4 regions of the Brevibacterium sediminis genome follow, and region 4 is predicted to be linked to each of the others. Evidence: riboswitches for the same ligand, from Rfam matches in the RefSeq annotation. Region 4 holds a riboswitch; each other region holds the start of a gene.

Region 1 (2,199 bases), 370 kb from region 4:
GAATTTGGCCAAGACCGCTGCGGACGTTCCTGGACAAGATTCCGACCGCCGGGTCACCGCCATCAGCATCGACGGCTTCCACTTCCCTCGGGCGATTCGCTACGCCCAAGGCAAGGGGCCAGACACCTTCTATCGCCGTTCCTATGATTACGGAGCCTTCGTCGAATCCGTCGTCGAACCATTTCGACGAGGCGACTCGGTCGTTCCAGCCGTGTGGGACGTCGACAAGGATCGGCCGATAGCGCCCGAACCTCGGAGCCTGCCGAACGACTGCGTCCTCCTGGTCGAGGGAATCTTCCTCCATCGTCCCGAGCTTGTGGATCTCTGGGATGCGAGCATCTGGGTCGATGTTCCGTTTGAAGTCTCGGTCCCACGAGGAAACGAGCGATTTGCCGGACGGTTCGATACCGATCCCGAGGATGAGTCGAATCTCCGCTACGTCGGTGGTCAGCGACTCTACTTCGCCGAGGCTGCTCCGTGGGAAAACGCCACATGGGTGCTCGACAATCGCGATCTGGAACGGCCGACCCTGATCCGCCGGTCCGGGCCCGACCGGCCCTGATCTGCCAGCCCTGGCCCGACCGGCCCTGATCTGCCAGCCCTGGCCCGTTCGCTCTGACAGCACACCTTATCCCGATGATAGTGTCGAAGTGCTACAGGGGAGCGCCGAAAGGACCGGCGCTGAGAGTGCGCATGCAGACCCTTTGAACCTGATCCGGTGAACACCGGCGGAGGGAGTGGACAAGCAATGACCACCACAGATTTCGACACATCGATCACCGTGGACGCCGACGGAGCGGTATCAGCACTGGTGAGTTCGACCAGCCGGCAGTGGGCGGGAGCCGTCGATCACCGGTTCGTCCGGGAGCTCTTCGCCGGCAGCATCGACGACGCAGTGATGCGCGACTATCTGGTGCAGGACTATCAGTTCTTCGAGTCGTTTCTGTCGATGCTCGGCGCGTGCGTGGCCCACGCCGATGAACTCGAGGCGAAGCTGCGGTTCGCCCGACAGCTGGGAATGCTCGTCGCCGATGAGGACACCTATTTCGTCGACTCCTTCGCCGAATTGGGAGTCGATACAGCCGATTATCTCCACCCGGAACTGACCGCCCCGACGGTTGGGTTCCGCAATCTCATGGACTCGTCAGTCGCTTCGGCGTCGTATCCGCAGCTGCTCGTCGTCCTCGTTGTCGCCGAATGGCTCTATCTCGACTGGGCCGAGTCCCGGAAGGACATGCCGCCGCGACATATTCACCGAGGCTGGATCGATCTCCACCGAGGCGAGGCCTTTCACGGGTGGGTGCAGTTCCTCGTCGACGAACTCGAACGCGTCTTCCCCTCCGGCGACGCCGAAGCCGCCGAGTCCCTGACCCGCGTGTGGCGGCACGCCGTCGACCTCGAATGCGCGTTCTTCGACGATGTCTACGGCTGCGGAATCGCAGAATGAGATTCGCCGGGCTGACGACGTACCGGGCCGGAATGGTGATGCTGCTCGTTGCCGATTGCGCCTTTCTCGCATTCGGCATCATCATTCCGGTGATGGACGGAGTAATTCCGATCACTCAGTTCGCTCCGCTGGTGCTCAGCGCAGCGATAGCCCTCGCACTCGCGGCCGGCGACAACACGAACGAACAATTCAACGACCGTCGATATGTCTATCTGACATTGACGGCCGTGCTCGTTGCCATCGGCGCTGTCTCAACAAACGCTGGTCTGACCAGCACTTGGATCAGCTCAATTTCGGTGCTCTTGCTTTTGGTGCTGGTGTCGATCGTCGTCGACAAGAAGAAAAACGCGTCCCACGAGGCTGACGATCGAAAATAGGCCGCGCCGTTCCTCCCCTAGACTGGCCCCATGAGCACAGGTGTAGATGCAGTCGTCATCGGATCCGGCCCGAACGGCATGGCCGCCGCCGTCACCATGGCCCGTGCCGGGCTGAGCGTCGAAGTCTACGAGGCTCAGCCGACGATCGGCGGCGGCGCCCGCACCCTCGACCTCGGTCTGGCCCCCGGCGTCACTCATGACATCTGCTCGGCCGTCCACCCACTGGCCATCGCCAGCCCCTTCTTCGTCGACTTCGACCTGCGTGCCCGCGGCCTCGAGTTCACCACCCCCGAGATCTCCTACGCCCAGCCCCTCGACGGCAAACCCGCCGCGCTGGCCTTCCACGATCTCGAAAAGACGGTCGACCACCTCGGC
Region 2 (2,199 bases), on a different contig from region 4:
CAACCCGTCCGACAATTCTGCGAAATTGGTTCGGCGCGGTCGGATTTTCTCACCATTGATCGGCAAGGAGGCCGAATGCACGAGGAGGATCACTTCCGAAAACGGTCGTGGCGCGCCGGACCGCTCACGCTCACCGCACCCGACCCTGAGAGCATCGACTCTGTGCTGCGCTGGCGAAACGACCCGGCAGTGACCGAATGGCTCATCCAGACCATTGTTGATCCTGCTGCGCTGAAGCGGGAGTGGTTGGACAGCCTCGACAACCCGCTTCATCATGTGCTCATCGCCCGGCACAGCGAGGATGTCGTTGCGACCGGAACCCTGTGGATCTACGACGGCCAAGGACAGATCCATGGAGACCGGAACGCCTATCGGAACTGTGAGGCGGGAATCGACTACCTCGTCGACCCGCGTCATCAGAGTCGTGGTTTCGGCGGTCAGGTCGCCCGGGTGATGTTGCAGCTGGCATTCGACGAGCTCGGTCTGCGACGTGTGAGCGCCGGATGCTTTGCCGACAATCGTGCGTCCCGTCGGATCCTGGAGAAACTGGGAATGCGGCTCGAGGAGTATTCAATTCAGGCGTCTTGGCATGCCGATCGAGGCTGGCTCGACGGCTGTTCCTACGCCATTCTCGCCGAGGAATGGTCATCACACCGATCCGATTGATGCTTCGAGGGCTGCAGTTGTCCTCACTGCGTCAGTCGTGATACGAATGGCACGACCCCACGGGAGCCCGCTGCAAGGGCTGAGATCGGACTGGATCGTCCGAGACCGTAGAACCTGATCCGGTTGATACCGGCGTAGGAAGTGAGGACTGCAGATGACTGCATTCACCCCTGAAACACCTGCCCCTGCCACGACTTCGTCTGACGCAGATTCGCACGACCAGTTCACCCTCGAGCAGTATCCGACGCATTCGCCGGCGTGGGTCGAGGACGAGGAACACGGTATCCGCGTTCCCGTGACCCGCATCGAGCTCGAGGACGCGAACGGTCGGGCCAACGATCCCGTCGACGTCTACCGCACCGTCGGACCGGGCAGCATTCCGGAAGAGGGACTGCCCGCTCTGCGATTCCCGTGGATCGAGAACCGCCTCGACACTGAGACGTATGACGCCCGCGGCCACCGCATCGCCGATGACGGTCGTGCCGCCGTCCGCCGAGGTGCCCCGTCGCAGCAGTGGAAGGGACGCAAACCGGTTCCGCGAAGGGCCAAGTCCGGCCGCACGGTGACCCAGATGCACTACGCAAGGCAGGGCATCATCACACCGGAGATGCGGTTCGTGGCGCTTCGCGAGCAGTGCGATGTCGAACTCGTGCGCGCCGAGCTCGCCGCCGGTCGCGCGATCATTCCGAACAACATCAATCACCCCGAATCCGAGCCGATGATCATCGGCAGGGCGTTCCTCGTCAAGATCAATGCGAACATCGGCAATTCCGCGGTCACCAGCTCCATCGCCGAGGAGGTGCAGAAGCTGCGGTGGGCCGCGAAGTGGGGTGCCGACACCCTCATGGATCTGTCGACCGGCAATGACATCCACACCACCAGGGAGTGGATCATCCGCAATTCGCCGATCCCCATCGGCACCGTCCCGATCTATCAGGCGCTGGAGAAGGTCGACGGCGATGCGAACGCTCTGACCTGGGAGATCTATCGCGACACGGTCATCGAGCAGTGCGAGCAGGGTGTCGACTACATGACCGTGCACGCGGGTGTGCTGCTGCGCTACGTTCCTCTCACGGCTGACCGGGTCACCGGGATGGTCTCACGCGGCGGGTCCATCATGGCCGGCTGGTGCCTTGCCCACCACGAGGAGAACTTCCTCTACACCCACTTCGATGAACTCTGCGAGATCTTCGCTCGCTACGATGTTGCTTTCTCGCTCGGCGACGGACTGCGGCCGGGTTCTATCGCCGATGCCAATGATGCCGCCCAGTTCGCCGAGCTCGACACTCTCGCCGAACTCACCGAACGCGCGTGGGCCCACGACGTCCAGGTGATGGTCGAAGGGCCCGGGCACATTCCGCTCCACCTCGTGCGGGAGAACGTCGAACGTCAGCAGGAGTTCTGTCACGGTGCGCCGTTCTACACCTTGGGTCCGCTGGTTACGGATATCGCGCCCGGATACGACCACATCACCTCGGCGATCGGGGCGACGGAGATCGCCCGCTACGGCACGGCGATGCTCTGCTACGTCAC
Region 3 (2,199 bases), on a different contig from region 4:
CCGGCCAACCTAGTCAACCTCTCCACTCAGGTCGCGTTCCTCGCGATCCTGGCTCTCGGCATCAACCTCATCCTGCTCCTCGGCGAGATCGATCTGTCTCTGGCGCAATTGGGCGGTTTGGCCGCCTCGCTGCTCGGTGTCTTGGTGGTAAGGCAAGGTGTGCCGCCGGCCTTAGCGCTGGTCATCATGCTGCTGCTCGGCCTGGTCGTCGGCGCGATTCAAGGTTGGTTCTTCGCCGTCGTCGGCATCCCGGCGTTCGTCGTCACCTTGGCCGGTCTGCTCGCGTTCACCGGTCTGACTCTGACGACATTGGGCACGCAGAAGAACCTGTCGATGTCGGACACCTTCGCCTTCGACTTCGCCAGCTTCTACTTTCCTGCGATCTGGGCCTATATCTTCGGCGCCGTCGCGATCATCGGCTTCGGCGGCGGCATCATCTATTCGAAGCTGCGCCGCCACCGGGAGGGTCTCAGCGCTCCGAGCTGGACCTCTGTGATCGTGCGGATCGTACTGCTGGCCGCGATCGTGTTCGGGTTCCTCATCCTCGTCAATCAGGACTTCGGTCTGGCGATGCCTTTCTTCCTCATGATCGTCATTGCGATCATCATCGACCTCGTGCTGCGCAAGACCCGCTACGGTCGTTCCATCTACGCCGTCGGCGGAAAGGTCGAAGCTGCACGGCGTGCCGGCATCCGCGTGACCTGGGTGCGCATCAGCGTGTTCATGGCAGCCGGAGTGCTGGCCGCATTGTTCGGCTTCATCAAGACCGGTGTGACGACAAATGCGGGATCGACGCTGGTGAGCACGCAGGACCTGCTCAATGCGATCGCTGCAGCTGTCATCGGCGGCACCTCGCTGTTCGGCGGACGCGGAACCGCCTGGGCAGCCGTGCTCGGTGCTCTGGTCGTCGGTGCGATCAACAATGGTCTCTACCTCATCGGCTTCAACTCCGATGCGCAGCAGATCATCACCGCACTCGTCCTGCTCACCGCCGTCGTCATCGACGCGCTCAGCCGCCGCGGACAGAGGTACGTCGGGCGCGGGTAGTGGGGCGTGAAGCTCTCTCTGCCGACCGCTCGCCTTAGCGTCGAGCGCGCAATGCATAGCTTGATACAGCGACGTTGAGTCGAGCGGTCGGTGCTGAGCATCCAAGCAGAGTATGGAGTCGCCCGTGTCCGACCGGGCTGATACAGTCGGAGCCAATGACATGGGGTGCCTCATGAGGATCCGTTCGCACCAAAGAGTTGCGCACGGAGGACACCGAGGCTGAGAGAACACCCATCGAACCTGATCTGGGCCATACTAGCGAAGGGATCGTCATGGTTGACTTCGACCTGCGTTCTGCGAATGCGCGTCTGCGCGCAAGCAATCCACTCATCCAGTGCATCACGAACACCGTCGTGCAGCAGTTCAGCGCCAACGTGCTCCTGGCCATCGGCGCCTCCCCGGCAATGCTCGACCACGAGGCCGATGCCGGACAGTTCGCCGGGATCGCCAGCGGAGTCCTCGTCAACTTCGGCACCGCCTCGAACCACCAGCTGCTCGCCGCCGATGCCGCCATCGACGTCGCCAACACCGCCGGAAAACCCTGGGTCCTCGACCCCGTGAGCGTCGGCGCCGTCGACTTCCGCACCTCCCGCATCCGCCGCGCCGCCGCCGATCACCCGACCGCCATCCGCGGCAACGCCTCCGAGATCGCCGCACTCGCCGGAGTCGGACTCGGTGGTCGTGGAGTCGACTCCACCGATGAAGTCGACGCCGTCCTACCCGCTGCCGCGAAGCTGGCCCGAGAGACCGGTGCCATCGTCGCCGTCTCCGGACCCACCGATGCCGTCGTCGCCCACATCGACGGCACTGACCACGTCGCCCGCATCTCAGGTGGACATGAGTTCATGCCGCTCGTCATCGGCACCGGCTGCTCACTCGGTGCCGTCACCGTCGCCTACCTGGCCGCCGCCCGAGTCGGACTCGCCGACCCCGACGCCGACGTCTCAGCCGTCAACGCCACTGAGCAGTCCGCGAACGGTGGGGCCGCCTCGGCGAAGTTCGAAGCCGTCGTCGCCGCCCACGCCCACTTCGCGGTCGCCGGGGAACTCGCCGCCGATGGTGCGAAGGGGCCCGGCAGCTACTCGGTGAACTTTCTCGACGCACTCCACACCGTCGACGGTGACCGACTCGCACAGGCGAGAATCGGCCTCG
Region 4 (2,199 bases):
AACCCGAGCACAGTCCACCGTGCCTGGTCACCATGCTCGGCGACGACTTCCTCGATGAAATCGGCGTGGGCGTCCATATCCGAACTGTTCGAGTTGATGTTGAGGAACAGGACTCCGTCCTCGATGAACCAGTAGTCGCCGCCGGAGGTGATGACGCCGCCACCGCCGTGGTCCTGGCTGACATTGGGTCGGTTGAAGTGCTGCTCGTAGGCTTTCGATGACACATCGTGGTTGCCGATCGTCGTCGCCTGCGGGATCGTCCGGGTCGCTTCCGGTGCCAGGTACTGAGCGTACTGCTCTTGGTTGCCGGCGGAGTTGACCTGGTCTCCCAGCGAGTAGAAGAAGCTCGGGTCGTCAGCAGTGGCCGCCGCCGAGGACAGGGTCCGGTCCCAACCGGCCGCGTCGTCGGGATCCCCGCCTCCGGCGCCGACCTGGGGGTCGCCGAAGACGAGGAATTCGTCGTCTCCTCCAGCAGATCCTGTGGTGAATTGCTCCACCCCGGTGTACCCGTCCTCGTCGCTGCCGACCTGGTAGGCGTATTCGGTGTCGGGTTCCAGGTCGGTCATGCTCGCATGGTTGAAGTGACGCTTGAGGTCGGTGGCAAGACCGGAGTCCGTGGTCTCAGCTGTTGCCGCGTCGGCCGGAAGCTTTCCGCCAACGAGCTCACTCGCCGGCGCCCACCGGACCTCTCCCCCACCGGCACTCTCACTCATCCACGAGAGGTTGCGCGCCGTGGAGTCGGCCCCGACCTGCAACACGGTATCGGTGATAGCCTCGCTCCCAGCATCCGCCACGGCGGGCGAATCCGTCCGGTCAGGGCTCGGAGTCTGAACAGAGTCGGCATTCGCACCCTGGGTCGCGGTCGGCCCTCCGGAGCCGAGAGATGGTTCGGCACGCACGGGCACCGGGGCCGCCACCAGAGCGGCGAGCAGGGTGGCGGCGGACAGGGCACTGAGCGGTCTCTTAAGTCGATGCGTATTCACCCGCCCATTCCTACTGACCAGTAATGTCCGATTGTTCGAGGCCCATCGACGGGAATGGGAACGGGAAGTGAATCCTCGATGACCGCCCCCGGCCTCCGCGTCGCCACGGATCCCGGTCGCTGCCCCGCTCCCCTGTTGTACAGTGGTGGCTACGACAGGGGAGCGCCGTCAGGGGCGCTGAGAGTGCAGAAGAAGCTGCAGACCCTCGAACCTGATGCGGTTAGCACCGTCGAAGGAAGTCGAGACTCTTCACCCCTCCTTGAAATGAGGAGGCACAATGCCGAAAACCACCACGCCGAACACCACACCCACCCCTTCACGCGCCTTCACCGCGGCGCCGAAATCCAAACAGTGGCGGGTGGTCGACTATGTCACCACCGCCGTTCTCGGCATCGCCGTGGGACTCGTGTTCTGGGTGTTGGCGCTGAGTTGGAAGGTCCTCGAACTCGCCTTCCAGGCATTCCCGCCGTCGATCGGTCTCATCGCAGGGCTCTGGGTGCTGGCCGGTCCGCTCGCCGGTGCGATCATCCGCAAACCCGGTGCCGCGCTCCTGTGCGAACTCATCGCCGCCATCGTCGAAGCCGTCCTCGGCTCCCACTTCGGAGCAACCGTTCTGCTCTCGGGTCTGCTGCAGGGCCTCGGTGCCGAACTCGTCTTCGCCGCCTTCGGCTACAAGCGCTTCACCCTGTGGGTCACCGCCGCATCGGGCATGCTGGCGGCTGCGTTCATGGCCGTGAGCGAGAACATCATGTACAACGCAGAATGGCAGTTCGGCTTCCAGGCGATCTACGCCGTCTGCGCGATCGTCTCCGGCCTCGTCATCTCCGGGATCGGCGCCTGGTTCGCCTATCGGGCGATCGCGGCCACGGGTGCTCTGAGCTCCTTCGCCTCCGGCCGTCTGCGCTGATGGCGCTGCCGATCACGGCCGCCGGCTTCTCATGGTCGCACACCGACCGTGACCAGCCGGCTGTCGGTCCGCTCGACCTGCAGATCGCGGCCGGAGAGAAAGTGCTGCTGCTCGGCGCCTCCGGGGCCGGCAAATCGACGTTCCTCCACGCCGTCGCCGGTGTCCTGCCCGAGGAATCGGGTGAGGCCACCGGTGAACTCCTCGTCGGCGGTGAGAAACCGGATCCCCGCCGAGGCAGCACCGGGCTGGTCCTCCAAGATCCCGATTCTCAGGTGATCTTCTCCCGCATCGGTGATGATGTGGCGTTCG

The links. Region 4 has a riboswitch for thiamine pyrophosphate ahead of KTJ89_RS06205 (ECF transporter S component). Riboswitches for the same ligand answer to the same signal wherever they lie in the genome.
Region 1: linked by a shared signal. The riboswitch ahead of KTJ89_RS04555 (TenA family protein) and the one ahead of KTJ89_RS06205 (ECF transporter S component) in region 4 are both predicted to bind thiamine pyrophosphate.
Region 2: linked by a shared signal. The riboswitch ahead of thiC (phosphomethylpyrimidine synthase ThiC) and the one ahead of KTJ89_RS06205 (ECF transporter S component) in region 4 are both predicted to bind thiamine pyrophosphate.
Region 3: linked by a shared signal. The riboswitch ahead of thiM (hydroxyethylthiazole kinase) and the one ahead of KTJ89_RS06205 (ECF transporter S component) in region 4 are both predicted to bind thiamine pyrophosphate.

Annotation. Positions count from the first base shown of each region.
Region 1 covers NZ_JAHQRN010000002.1:37,355-39,553, reverse strand. The annotation lists gene KTJ89_RS04560 (nucleoside/nucleotide kinase family protein) at 1-562, shown strand, start outside; TPP riboswitch at 648-754, shown strand; gene KTJ89_RS04555 (TenA family protein) at 749-1,447, shown strand; gene KTJ89_RS04550 (hypothetical protein) at 1,480-1,824, shown strand; gene KTJ89_RS04545 (phytoene desaturase family protein) at 1,855-2,199, shown strand, end outside.
Region 2 covers NZ_JAHQRN010000012.1:114,124-116,322, reverse strand. The annotation lists gene KTJ89_RS19170 (GNAT family N-acetyltransferase) at 76-666, shown strand; TPP riboswitch at 717-825, shown strand; gene thiC (phosphomethylpyrimidine synthase ThiC) at 821-2,199, shown strand, end outside.
Region 3 covers NZ_JAHQRN010000004.1:63,444-65,642, forward strand. The annotation lists gene KTJ89_RS10250 (sugar ABC transporter permease) at 1-1,047, shown strand, start outside; TPP riboswitch at 1,199-1,332, shown strand; gene thiM (hydroxyethylthiazole kinase) at 1,320-2,199, shown strand, end outside.
Region 4 covers NZ_JAHQRN010000002.1:405,875-408,073, reverse strand. The annotation lists gene KTJ89_RS06210 (purple acid phosphatase family protein) at 1-758, opposite strand, end outside; TPP riboswitch at 1,130-1,238, shown strand; gene KTJ89_RS06205 (ECF transporter S component) at 1,261-1,890, shown strand; gene KTJ89_RS06200 (ABC transporter ATP-binding protein) at 1,890-2,199, shown strand, end outside.